3 regions of the Rummeliibacillus sp. GQ308 genome follow, and region 3 is predicted to be linked to each of the others. Evidence: riboswitches for the same ligand, from Rfam matches in the RefSeq annotation. Region 3 holds a riboswitch; each other region holds the start of a gene.
The links. Region 3 has a riboswitch for S-adenosylmethionine ahead of metA (homoserine O-acetyltransferase MetA). Riboswitches for the same ligand answer to the same signal wherever they lie in the genome.
Positions count from the first base shown of each region.

Region 1: linked by a shared signal. The riboswitch ahead of AC6CHJ_RS13105 (LLM class flavin-dependent oxidoreductase) and the one ahead of metA (homoserine O-acetyltransferase MetA) in region 3 are both predicted to bind S-adenosylmethionine.
Region 2: linked by a shared signal. The riboswitch ahead of metK (methionine adenosyltransferase) and the one ahead of metA (homoserine O-acetyltransferase MetA) in region 3 are both predicted to bind S-adenosylmethionine.

Region 1 covers NZ_JCAXDQ010000003.1:155,368-160,050, reverse strand. Annotated here, with positions in the region: gene AC6CHJ_RS13120 (DEAD/DEAH box helicase) at 1-99, shown strand, start outside; gene AC6CHJ_RS13115 (hypothetical protein) at 280-543, shown strand; gene AC6CHJ_RS13110 (SDR family oxidoreductase) at 1,359-2,120, opposite strand; SAM riboswitch class I at 2,380-2,493, shown strand; gene AC6CHJ_RS13105 (LLM class flavin-dependent oxidoreductase) at 2,586-3,665, shown strand; gene AC6CHJ_RS13100 (ATP-grasp domain-containing protein) at 3,658-4,605, shown strand.
Region 2 covers NZ_JCAXDQ010000001.1:2,181,061-2,185,743, reverse strand. Annotated here, with positions in the region: gene pckA (phosphoenolpyruvate carboxykinase (ATP)) at 1-1,576, opposite strand, end outside; SAM riboswitch class I at 1,855-1,972, shown strand; gene metK (methionine adenosyltransferase) at 2,220-3,413, shown strand; gene AC6CHJ_RS10925 (YiaA/YiaB family inner membrane protein) at 3,665-4,084, shown strand; gene AC6CHJ_RS10920 (gamma carbonic anhydrase) at 4,128-4,652, opposite strand.
Region 3 covers NZ_JCAXDQ010000001.1:1,567,282-1,571,964, reverse strand. Annotated here, with positions in the region: gene AC6CHJ_RS07770 (methyl-accepting chemotaxis protein) at 1-1,293, shown strand, start outside; SAM riboswitch class I at 1,350-1,454, shown strand; gene metA (homoserine O-acetyltransferase MetA) at 1,531-2,439, shown strand; gene AC6CHJ_RS07760 (GTP-binding protein) at 2,518-4,467, shown strand; partial or broken gene AC6CHJ_RS07755 (NUDIX hydrolase) at 4,664-4,683, shown strand, end outside.

The DNA.
Region 1 (4,683 bases), on a different contig from region 3:
CCAGATGGAAAAGGAAATAATTTGTCAGTAGTTACAATGAATTTAGTATTAGAGCAACCGGTCCAATATGATGTTTATCATTACTTAGTAGAAGAATAATTTGCCATGCTATTTATTAGTAATAATCTCCAATTCAAACTGTTTTCTGAAATAAAAAGGCAGAGCGCATGCTAGTAATTTTCATGTATTAAATTCATGCTATTAAAGCATGGTAATCTAAATTTTAGGAAGCAAGAAATTCTTTCATGGGAAAACTCATTACAACGGATGTCGAATGTGATGCGGGATAAAGATATTCCGGAAGAAGCCACGGTTGCGATTGAGTTTAAAATTCCTAATACTTTCAAGCGTGTTGATTTTATTATTGCAGGGAATGATGGCTCAGAGGATCATGTGGTGATTGGTGAGCTTAAGCAATGGTCGGAAGTGCAAAAAGTTGAAAGGAAAGAGGCAAGTGTGAAAACAGCTTTAGGAGGTGGCCTCCGTGAAGTAGCGCATCCATCCTATCAAGTAGAAATGTTCAATTACAAAACATACATTTAAAACCATGTGCCTATTTACATAATTACCGCAAGATTGAGAACGATGAATTAACTGATTCAATTATTCAATTTATGACTCTTATTTAAAGAAGGTGCCATTTCCAGGATAATCCAATGCATGCGAAGCCATTTTATAAAGAACGGACTTATCGGATGTGGTCAAATTGTAGTAATGCTTGCGGATGTGTTGTTCCACTTACTCGTCCATTTCTTGTATAGTTGTAAAAGATGTATAAGGTGCTAAATATTCAAAACGTGCCATGTTTTCTCCTTCTTTCAGCTTTTATAAAGTAAATAGAAGAAAGTAGAGAAAAGGGGACAAAAAATAAAAAATATTTTTGTTTACAATATAAAGAAGAATGTACAACAATTTGTTGTACACTCCTCAATTTAATGTGTGAGATGCGAATTTATTTTACATAAGATGATAATCTGAATGGGATGAGATGGTATTTGAATGAATGGGTTGACATTGTTTATCCATTTTTTTAATGTTTTGTGCAAGAGCGTTATCACGACCACGTATTTTATTAGATACTGCTTTAATTCTTACAAAATCATTCACTACATATTGAATGCGATTAGATAATGCTTCTACAGTAGCAACTATTTTTGTTTTCGCTAGAGCATCTTGTTTGCCGTGCTGTTTACCGCTCTTTTGTTATTGTGTATCTCACACATTAGTATTCTATGAAGTAAACGGTTTTTGATCTGTACTCATGTCCGTGATTCTTAAAATACTTTGAATTGGTTTACCACTATTACAGAAAAAAACTCGCCGATTGCGGCGAGTTTTTCTTTTTTAATTCAAGCATGTTATTCAATAGTATGTTTCATGGCATTATACATATTGGCTACGTGCTCATCTGACTTATCTCGTGGCATGCGGAGTCGTTCAACGGAAGAGCCGTACCCTATTTCTTGTTTGCCTTCTTGTAAGCCTTTGAAAATGCCATCTGCAAATTCGTCTAATGGCTCTCCATTTGTATGCAGTCCGGCTCCGCCTAGGTCTGTGTTGACTGCTGGAGGGGCAACTTCAATCACTTCTACACCTGTTTCGGCAAGCTGGTGACGCAAGCTCATCGTAAAGGAGTGGAATGCTGCTTTTGTAGCTGAATAGATTGGCGCGATAACCATCGGGGTAAAAGCTAACCCAGATGTAATGTTAATAAAAGTGGCTTCTTCTTTTTTAGCGAAATAGGGTGCAAAAAGCATCGTTATATGGAATGGCGCTTCAATGTTGGTCGTAATTTCTTGATTGAAATAAGCCCAATCGTTCTTTGCATCTGCTTTTAATATGTTAAAACGTTGTTGCATTCCTGCGTTGTTCACTAACACATTCACTTCGGGATAGTTTTCTGTTACCCATTCGAATAGGGAAATGCGCTCAGATTCACTGCTTACATCGCTTTGATGAATGATCAGCTCTGGAAATTTTTCTTTTGCCTGCTGAAGAACATTTTCTCTCCGTCCTGTAACGATCACTTTGTTTCCTGCTTTTAAAAATCTTTCTGCAAAAGCTAAGCCAATTCCAGAACTTCCGCCTGTGATAAGGATTGTATTTCCTGAAAGTTTCAATGTTATTCCTCTTTTCTAATAGCATGTGGTTCTGATAAAAATACAGGATGCTGTACTGACAATTTTTCAGTAGCCCATGGTAGTATATCCTAATACTACCCACTAACTATAGGGATTAACATCGTTCAAATGCTTAGAAATAATAATAAACCTCCTTTTCTTATTAACTTAGTTAGGATTAATGGCATAATCTATTGACAATGGTTCATATTATGGGTAATATTCATTTTAAGTTGAAATTCCAAAAATCAAATAATTCGATCTATCCAGAGAGGTGGAGGGACATGGCCCTTTGAAACCTCAGCAACAGGTTCTGCTAATGTAGTAGAATACTGTGCTAATTCCATCAGGCATATAGCTTGGAAGATAGGAGAAGACAAACTTGTTTTGTTAGAAGTCTCTTTCCCTATCTCGGGAGGAGACTTTTTTATTTGTATATATAGCAGGAGGAAAAGGAGTGGAGAAATGAAGTACGGTTTTTGGTTGCCTATTTTTGGTGGTTGGTTGAGAAATGTAAAGGAAGAAAATATGCCACCCACGTATGAGTATGCGAAAACAATCATTCAATCAGCAGAAAAGTGGGGATATGATACAACATTAATCGCAGAACTATATTTAAATGATATTAAAGGCACTGACAAAGATTCGTTAGAGGCATGGTCTACGGCGGCAGCTTTGGCAGCAGTAACAGAAAAAATTGAGATCATGGCAGCCGTTCGCCCCGTATTTCATAATCCTGCTGTAACTGCGAAAATGGCGGCAACTATTGACCATATTAGCAAGGGGCGTTTCACATTAAATGTAGTTTCGGGTTGGTGGGCTGAAGAGGCGAAGCAATATGGCGGCGATTTTACTGAACATGACCAGCGCTATGATAGAACGGCAGAGTTTATTGAAATTTTGAAAGGCTTATGGACGGAAGATACATTTTCATATCAGGGGAAGTTTTATCAAATAGATCAGGCAAAGCTTTCGCCTAAACCAGTGCAACGTCCTCATCCGATTTTATATGCTGGCGGTGAAAGTGAAAAAGGCAAACAGATCATTTCATCATTGTGTGATGCTTATGTCATTCATGGTCATACAGTGGAGGAAGCGAAGGCTAAGATTTCTGATATGAAGACGCGTAGAGAAGAAGCTGGTCGTGAGCCCTTTAAAACCATTGGAATGGCAGCCTATGTGATTTGCCGTGATACGGAGGAAGAAGCGCAGGAAGAGTTAAAACGAATTACAACGGTGAGCAATCTAAGTGGATATGCAGGCTTTAAAGACTTTACATCTAAGTCAGAGCTTGAACATCAAATTCAGTTACAGGATTATTCAGTATCTAATCGCGGAATCCGACCGAATTTAGTTGGCACACCTGAGCACATTGCAAATCAAATTATAGCCTTTGAGGAAGCTGGAGTTGATTTACTATTATTACAATGTTCTCCACAGCTAGAGGAACTAGAACGCTTTTCGAAACAGGTTATGCCGAAAGTGGAAGAATTAAAGTCCATAATCATAGAAAACAAAAGCAGGGGGCAGGAATATCATGTCTAAAATATACGTAATTCATGAGAATAGTGAATGGACAGAACATCTATTTAAAAGATTAGAAGAGTTAGAACTTCCTTATGAAGATTGGAATCTTGTAAGAGGGACAGTTGATCTTACGTCTGTTCCACCTGAAGGGATTTTTTACAATCGCATGAGTGCTTCATCTCATACACGAGGCAACCGCTTTGCTCCAGAGTTAACAAGTGCTGTTCTCTCTTGGTTGGAGCACCATGGCAGAGTAGTGATCAATGGAAGCCGTGCCCTTCAGCTAGAGGTAAGTAAGGTCTTACAGTACTTAGAACTAGAGAAGTACGGCATCAAAACACCGAAAACAATTGCTGCAGTAGGAAGAGAAGAAATTCTGAAAGCAGCGGAGGAATTTGGCACAAAGAAATTTATAACAAAGCATAACCGAGCTGGAAAAGGGCTTGGGGTACAGCTTTTTACGTCTGTAGATGCTCTGCAAAACTATATTGATAGTGATAGCTTTGAGGAACCAGTCGATGGAATTACATTGCTGCAGGAATATATCGAGTCTCCTGAGGCTTTTATTACACGTAGTGAATTTATTGGTGGAAAGTATTTTTATGCTGTTCGGGTGGACACTTCTGAAGGCTTTGAATTATGTCCTGCCGATGCATGTGCAATTGATGATCTTTTCTGCCCTGTTGGAGAAGAAAGCGCCAAACCTGCAAAATTCCAGATTAGAGAAGGGTTTGAACATCCTATTTTTGAGAAATATGAACGTCTGCTAGCAGCCAATGATATTAAAATCGCGGGTATAGAGTTTATCCAAGATAAAGAGGGCCAAATTTACACATATGATATTAACACGAATACCAATTACAACAGTGAAGCGGAAGCCAACGGAGATATTTATGGAATGCTTGAAATTGCTAAGTATTTAGGTGGAGAGCTTAAAAAATTGGAAGTGACTGTTTAGGTAGCGAGTTAATCTTGGCTTGCGTATGGCCAAATCAATTGGACAATAAAAAACGGCTGAGGCCGTTTTTTTTTTGCT
Region 2 (4,683 bases), 610 kb from region 3:
GCGCGCCTTTTTCAGAAATATCTTTTGAAATGACGCCGAATTTTTTAAAGTTTTCATGGAACATGCCAGCAAGTTCTTTAGCTTTTTGATCATAAGCATCTTTATCCGCCCATGCATTACGCGGATTTAAAACTTCTGTTGGCACGCCTTCGATTTGTGTAGGCATAGATAGACCAAAGAATGGATCTTGCTCTGTGAATACATTGTCTAGCTTGCCGTCGATTGCAGCGCGAACCATTGTACGAGTATAAGAAAGTTTCATACGGCTGCCTTCACCATAGCTGCCGCCAGTCCAGCCTGTATTAACTAAGAATACATTAGCTTCATGAGCATCGATTTTCTCACCCAACATTTCTGCGTATACAGAAGCATGTAGTGGGAAGAATGGAGCGCCAAAGCATGTAGAGAATACTGGTTCTGGTTCTACGACACCGCGTTCTGTTCCAGGAATTTTGGAAGTGAAGCCAGATAAGAAATGATACATCGCTTGCTCTTTCGTTAATTTACTGATTGGAGGCAATACGCCAAACGCATCAGCTGTTAAGAAAATAATTGTTTTAGGGTGACCACCAACAGATGGACTTGCAATATTTTCGATATTTTGGATTGGGTATGCAGCACGTGTATTTTGAGTTAATGTAGTATCATCATAGTCAGGTATGCGTGTTTCTGGATCGATTGTTACATTCTCAAGCACTGTGCCAAATTTGATAGCATTATAGATTTCTGGTTCTTTTTCAGCAGAAAGGTTGACTGTTTTCGCGTAGCAGCCTCCTTCTATATTGAATACTCCATTGTCTGACCAGCCGTGCTCATCATCACCAATTAATTTGCGATTGCTGTCAGCAGATAAAGTCGTTTTACCTGTACCGGATAGGCCGAAGAATAATGCTACATCGCCTGATTCACCAACATTTGCAGAGCAGTGCATAGACAGAATACCTTGTTGTGGTAATAGGTAATTCATAATGCCGAAGATTGATTTTTTCATTTCGCCAGCATATTCTGTGCCGCCGATTAAAATAATGCGTTTTTCTAGAGATACGAGAATGAATGTTTCAGAAGATGTTCCGTCTACTGCTGGATCAGCTTTAAAGGTAGGAGCAGAAACAATAGTGAAATCTGCTTCATGTTCTTCTAATTCTTCAGCTGTAGGGCGGATGAATAATTGATGTGCAAATAAATTATGCCATGCGAATTCGTTCACAACACGAATGCCAAGACGGGATGAAGGGTCAGCACCCGCAAATCCTTTGAAAACAAAAATTTCTTCTTTTTCTTTTAAATAGTCTACTACTTTCGTATATAATGAATCGAAAACTTCTGAAGAAATAGGTTGATTGATTTTACCCCAATCAATTTTGTCTTTAGAGGATTCTTCTTCTACCATAAATTTATCTTTAGGAGAACGTCCTGTATATTTGCCAGTTACTGCGCGAACAGCACCATCTACCGTTAAGATTGCTTCTCCACGTGAAGTTGCTTTTTCCACTAATTGTGGAACTGAAAGCTGTTCTAAAATATTGCGCCCTTGTAATAAATCATTCAGTTCATTCGCAATTTCTACTGAATTCATCTGTGTACGTACCATCCTTTTTATATTATTACCCTTGCTAAGTGGGTGAGTATTAATCATTTCGAGAATTAGTATAACACATTAAGCGTATTAGTCTATACTAATAACTCGTTATTTTTTAAAAGTTTTCTATATAAATTAATTCATTAATTTACTTTACGAAAACGCTTAACTACATCACACAACAAAATTCATCAAAAATCAACTTTTTTCTTTATTTTTTATCGAAAATTTGACTTTCTTGTTCAATTCGCTTACTATATGCTATAGAACGGATACTCTTATCCCGAGCTGGTGGAGGGTCAGGCCCTAAGAAACCCGGCAACCTGCATTTTATCAAGTGGTAAATGCGCTGGTGCTAATCTGATGCAAGGAATATTCCTTGAACGATAAGAGTGAAAGGTGCTTACGAAACATATCCTTTCCTCATTGTGCGAATGAGCGAAAGGTTTTTTTGTGTAAAAATTGAGGCAAATTGATTTTGTTTCATATTAATATATAGCATGTATGTAAGGGCACTTTCTATATCCTCGTGTTTAAAAAGCAGCTAAAGCTTGGCGTTTAATCCATTTAAACGGACATGGGTAATGAGTACCGTATCACTTTCGAGAGGATCTCGTTGATTTAGGAGGAAACCAACCAAATGACTAACAGAAGATTATTTACTTCAGAAAGCGTAACAGAAGGACATCCAGATAAAATTTGTGACCAAATTTCGGATGCCATTTTAGATGCCATTATTGCAAAAGACCCGAATGCGCGAGTTGCATGTGAAACAACTGTCACAACAGGCCTTGTCCTTGTTGCAGGAGAAGTGACGACCTCAACATACGTTGACATCAAAGGAATTGTAAGAGATACAGTAGCTGAAATTGGTTACACACGCGGTAAATACGGTTTCGATGCAGAAAACCTAGCAGTACTTGTAGCAATTGGCGAACAATCACCTGATATTGCACAAGGTGTAGACCAAGCACTGGAAGCTCGTGAAGGAAAAATGTCAGATGCAGATATCGAAGCAATTGGTGCAGGGGACCAAGGGTTGATGTTCGGCTATGCTTGCAATGAAACACCTGAGTTAATGCCGCTTCCAATCAGCTTAGCGCACAAATTGGCACGTCGTTTAACAGAGGTTCGCAAGACAGGTCAACTTGCATACTTGCGTCCGGATGGAAAAACACAAGTAACAATTGAGTATGATGAAAACAACCATCCAGTACGTGTGGATACAATTGTTATCTCAACTCAACATGATGAAGATGTAACATTAGAACAAATTCAACAAGATCTTAAATCAACAGTAATCAATAATGTAGTGCCAGCTGAATTACTGGATGAAAACACAAAATACTTCATTAACCCAACAGGCCGCTTTGTAATAGGTGGACCAAAAGGGGATGCAGGTCTTACAGGACGCAAAATCATCGTTGACACATACGGTGGATATGCGCGTCATGGCGGCGGTGCATTCTCAGGGAAAGATGCAACAAAAGTGGACCGATCTGGAGCATATGCAGCACGTTATGTAGCTAAAAATATTGTAGCTGCAGGCTTAGCAGAGCGCGCAGAAGTTCAATTAGCATATGCGATCGGTGTAGCTCAGCCAGTTTCTATCTCTGTAGACACATTTGGTACAGGAAAGGTCACAGAAAGCGAATTAGTAGAAGCCGTGCGTGAGACATTTGATTTGCGTCCTGCAGGCATTATTAAAATGCTTGATCTTCGCCGTCCAATCTATAAACAAACAGCGGCTTATGGGCACTTCGGTCGTGTTGATTTAAATGTACCTTGGGAAAATACAGATAAAGCTGAAGAATTGAAAGCTAAGTTTAAATAAATTGAATTTCATGCTATGGAGGTTTTTCCTCCTTGAAGCGATAAGCTGATTCTTATGAGAACCCTGTCACATTTGTGATAGGGTTTTTGGTTTTTATTCTCCATTATTCTTAATAGGGTGTGAACAAACCATTCTTTAAAAATAAAATGAAGACAAAATAAAAACCGTGCACACAGAGATGAATATAATTTCGGTTCATAACCTTTTCTCTCTTTGAATAAGTTAATAAGAAGTTCAAGGAGGAGAGATGGTTGAAAAAAAATGAATTCTTTTTTCTCACATGGGCTGCTTTTTTAACCGGCTTTGGTTTTGTCTTAGTTGCGATTTGGAATACAGATTGGCAACTTGTTGAGCGAGGATTCTATACTATTTTGTTGGGGTGGATTACTTTTTCTGCTTTTTCACTTGTAAAGACAATTCGCGATCGGCACGACGGAATTAAAGTAACAAATGAATATTTGCTCCTTTGTTATTTATCAACGATTGCTTCATTTGGAATAGGGATGATAAGTGTTTGGAATACAGAATGGGAGCTTGTCGAAAAGGGATACTATTGGTTAGGGATCATATTTGTCTTATACACCTCTTTCGCGCTATCAAAGGAAATTCGTGACAGACAATATGGTAAGTCACTCAAAGGCAACATCAATGGAGAGGAACAAGAAGAATAAAAGTAAAGAGATGGCCTCCCTTTTGAGAGAAGCCATCTTTTTATTATCTTTCTGAATTTTGTTGGACAGATTTATAGAATTGGCCCTTTTCATGATATTCGTTGATAATGCGGACCATGTCTTTTTTATCTTCATCAGTTAATTCCCGTACAACTTTAGCTGGTCGTCCGAAAGCCATCGTATTCGGAGGTATTACTTTGCCTTGTGTCACAAGGCTTCCTGCCCCGATGAATGCTCCCTCGCCAATTTCTGCGCCGTCTAAAACAATGGATGCCATACCTATAAGCGCACCTTTTTTTACATGACAGCTATGTAGTGTCACTTGATGGCCAATTGTTACCTCATCTTCAAGGACAAGCGGTCGGCCGGGACTTTGGTGTAAACAGCACAAATCTTGTACATTCACTTTACTTCCAATAATAGTAGGGGACACATCACCTCTAATCACTGTATTATAAAATACAGATGAGTCTGGTCCAATTGTCACATCGCCAGTGATAACGACATGATCTCCTATGAAAACAGAAGGATCGATATTAGGTTTTTTGTCGTGATAAGGGTAAATCATCGAAAATTCGCCTCATTTCAAGCTATGATGT
Region 3 (4,683 bases):
ATGGTAAACAAAGAAAAGGTTGGTGTGGTGGAAGCATCAAATCAAGGCAAAAAAATGATTACGGTGTATAACACATTACCTAACTTGAATTGGAAGGTCGCTGCTGTTTATGAAAAGGAAAAAGTAGAACAGGCAGCACACGATATAAGAAACTTCTTTCTTATTTTTTCTATTATATTATTAGCCCTTTTATTTATTGTCTTAATTCTTATTATTTCTTCAATTACTAGACCTATTGCTGTTTTAAGAAAGTTAATGGACAAGGCATCTGGCGGAGATTTAAATGTTGCTGCAACCTATAATGGTTCTAATGAAGTAGGACAGCTATCGAATGATTTTAACTCCATGATAAACAGCATGAAATCCATTGTTCAAGTGGTAAATGGAACATCGCAAGAAGTAGGCCACCACTCTCAGCAACTTAACAAGCTTGTCGAAGAAACAACAGCTTCGAGCGAAGAAGTGACGGCTGCAATCGGAGAGATTGCTAAAGGAGTGAGTAACTCAGCTGAAAAGTCAGATCTTGCATTTGAACATGCTAATGCTTTAAGTAATCAAATTAACCAAATAAAGAATAAGACAATATCAATGCAAGACATTGCTGAACAAGCACAAGGAGTTAACAAAGAAGGTCAATCTCAAATGGAACAATTTCAGGCTGCCTTTTCTAGTTGGGAAAGTAATCTAATTAGTATGGCGGAAAAAATTGCATCTTTGGAAAAACAAATACTCTCTATTGATACAGTAATGGAAACCATACGAAATATTTCAAATCAAACGAATTTGTTGGCTTTAAATGCAAGCATCGAAGCGGCTCGAGCTGGTGATCAAGGGAAAGGGTTTGCAGTTGTAGCAGAAGAAGTAAGAAAATTAGCTGAGCAAACAGCTAAAGCCACAGAAGAAGTAAGAGAAACAGTACAGGCTCTGCAAAGAGAATCCAAAATAGTCACTGAACAAATGCATTCTACGAAAGACAAATTTCAAGATCAGTTGGTTGTGGTAGATTCTACTAGTGAATTGTTTAACAATATCTCTTCTTTAGTTTTACAGTTAGAAGAGGCTATTGATAATATTTCAAATGACACATTTAAGATCACAAGCTATAAAGATGAAGTAATAGACATGATTCAAGAGATGACAGCCACTTCTGAAGAATCAGCTGCAGCTTGTGAGGAAGTAAGTGCCTCTTCTTCCGAACAATTGGCAGCAATTGAAGCAGTTTTAAATTCGGCAGAGAAGCTTTCACACTTGAATAACAAACTTTCTGAATCAATCCAAAAGTTTAATTTATAGTTTTTAATTATTTGAATTTTTATAATAATCATGTTACGATCAATATAATTTTATATTTCTTATCAAGAGAAGCTGAGGGGAAGGCCCTATGACGCTTCAGCAACCTCTGTGTATGCAGAAAGGTGCTACATCCTGCAAGATTAAATCTTGGAAGATAAGAGTGCACGCATATCAATGCCCCTTTTCTTCTTGTAAGGAAAAGGGGTTTTTGTTTTATAAAGAAAAGGGGGTTATTTGATGCCAATTAATATTCCGAAAGATTTGCCGGCAACGGAATTATTAAAAAAAGAAAAGATTTTTGTCATGGATGAAAGTAGATCAAATCAACAGGATATCCGACCACTTAACATTGCTATTTTAAACCTAATGCCCGAGAAAGAAAAAACCGAACTGCAGCTTCTTCGACTTTTAGGCAATACACCATTACAGGTTACTGTTACATTTTTACATACCGCTACGCATATCTCTAAAAATGTTAGCAAATCTCATTTAGATACATTCTATAAAACATTTAATGAAGTAAAAGAGTTTCGTTTTGACGGATTAATTATTACAGGTGCTCCAGTTGAGACGTTGGCCTTTGAAGAGGTGGATTACTGGGAAGAGATGAAAGAAATTCTTGAGTGGTCCAAAACTAATGTCACGACAACACTTCATATATGCTGGGGAGCGCAAGCAGCGCTTTATTATCATTATGGAATTGATAAATACTCATTAGATCAAAAATGTTTTGGTGTTTTTCAGCATACTGTTCAGGAGTCAACAGCAAAACTAATACGAGGGTTTAATGATGTGTTTGTAGCACCACATTCACGCCATACTTCTGTTTCGGTACACGCAGTGGAGGAACATCCTAATTTATCTGTACTCTCTAAATCAGAAAAAGCAGGTTTGTTTATTGCTATATCAAACGACGAAAAAATGATTATGGTAACAGGTCATTTAGAATATGATGCTGAAACTTTAAGTGAAGAATTCAAACGCGATTTGGCTAGGGGTAATGACATAGCTATACCGAGTAATTACTATCCAGACGATAACCCTAATAATCAGCCGTTAAATACCTGGCGTTCGCATACACATCTTTTGTTCTCAAACTGGCTTAACTACTATGTTTATCAAGAAACACCTTATGAATGGGCATAGGTTAACTCTCATTCTCTATTGCTTATCTTTCTATTTGTTATAATAGACGAAAGAAGATACAAGAAAAGAGGATTATATGTGTTTGTGACTATTGGTATTTTAGCGCATGTGGATGCTGGAAAAACCACCTTATCCGAAAATTTATTATATCAATTTAATAGCATAAAAGAACGAGGTCGGGTGGACCACCAAAATGCTTTTCTAGATCATCATGCCATTGAAAGAGAACGGGGCATTACGATTTTTGCAGAACAAGGAAGGCTTGAAATGGGAGACGATACATATACCATTATCGATACGCCAGGGCACGTCGATTTTTCTCCAGAAATGGAGAGAGCAATCGCTGTAATGGATTATGCCATACTTGTTGTTAGCGCTTTAGATGGTGTACAGGGACATACAGAAACAGTTTGGTCTTTACTTAGAAAACATGAAGTCCCCACCTTTATTTTTATTAATAAAATGGATGCAGATACAGCAAATGGTGAGGCAGTTTTACATGAGTTGCGGCAAAACTTGTCAAAGAACTTTGTTCCAATAACAAACGAATTTACAAATGGTAGAGTATCAGATCAACTGATTGAATGGGTAGCAGAGAGAGATGAAGAAATACTTGAAAAATATTTCAACCAATCTCTGCTTGAAGGGGATGTAAAGAAAGCTTTTCAAAAGATGATGATAGAAGGAAAGGCTTTTCCCTGTGCTTTTGGCTCTGCCTTAAAAGATGAAGGAATTACCGAATTCTTTGAGCAAATTATGCTTTTAGCGAGAACCAGCTATGATGAGGCACTGCCATTTTCAGCGAATGTGTTTAAAATCCGCCATGATGATAAAAAGCAAAGAATTACATTTATGAAAACACAAGCAGGAAAGTTATCGGTTCGAGATGTACTTGAACTAGGTGGAACCCCTGAAAAAGTAACCGAAATTAGGCTTTACAATGGGAATGATTATAAGGTAGTTAAAGAAGTGCAAGCAGGAGAAATATTTGCAGTGACTGGCATTTCAAATGCAAATATTGGAGATGTCGTTGGAACAAAGAGCATTGCGCAAATGCCTTTTGAACTCATACCAACATTGCAATCTACTGTTGTGAATGATGGGACTGATCATATTAAGGACGTATTAGCATGCTTTAGATTATTAGAAGCAGAAGATCCTTCTTTAGAAGTCAGATGGATAGAGAGATTTCAAGAAATCCGTGTTCATGTCATGGGAGCTATTCAACTTGAAGTACTGAAAGAAGTAGCAAAACAGCGTTTTTCTCTCGATATCCATTTTGAAAGCCCCCAAGTTTTATACATGGAAACCATCAGTAATACTGTAACTGGGTACGGTCATTTTGAGCCGTTAAAACATTATGCAGAAGTACATCTTCTGATGGAGGCAGCCGAGAGAGGTGCAGGCATATTATTTGAAAATAGATGCCATGATGATGATTTATCTACCGGGCATCAGCGTTTAATCGAACACCATATTTTTGAGAGGCCGCATAATGGACTTTTAACAGGCTTCCCTCTAACAGATGTCAAATTTACATTACTGACGGGGCGTGCACATGAAAAACATACAGAGGGTGGGGATTTTCGTGAGGCCACTTTTCGTGCAATACGGCAAGGACTCGAAAAAGCGAGTATTCAATTATTAGAACCATACTATTTCTTTAAAATGAAGACAGACCAAGTTCATATCGGACGAATGATGACAGATGTTCAGCAGGCAAGCGGTACTTTTGAAGCGCCGATTATGAATGGTAATCAAGCTATTTTGGAAGGAAGGGTACCTGTCTCTACGTTTATGGATTATAGTACTGTATTTGCTGCATATACAAATGGCAAAGGTGCAATAACATTGAATTTTTACGGGTTTGATCAATGTCATAATCCTGAAGACACCATTGAAAGAATTAATTATCGAAAAGACGCTGATCCGGAATATTCATCATCCAGCATATTTTGCGCGAGAGGCAAGGGGTATGCTGTTCCTTGGGAAGAAGCAGAGCAAAACATGCATTGCTTGAAAAAATGATCGATGAAATCGTCAAGCATAGATTAAAGTAAAACACAAAGTTATAATTGAAAAGGAAACCTTAGCTAAGGTTTCCTTGTTTTTTCTCAAAATAGAAATACATAATACTTTTTATAATAGTATATGATAATATACAAATTATAATATTCAGTATATTTTAAAAACGTTTGTTGGAATTGTTTTTTGGAGGTGAAATATGACAACTACCTATGCAGA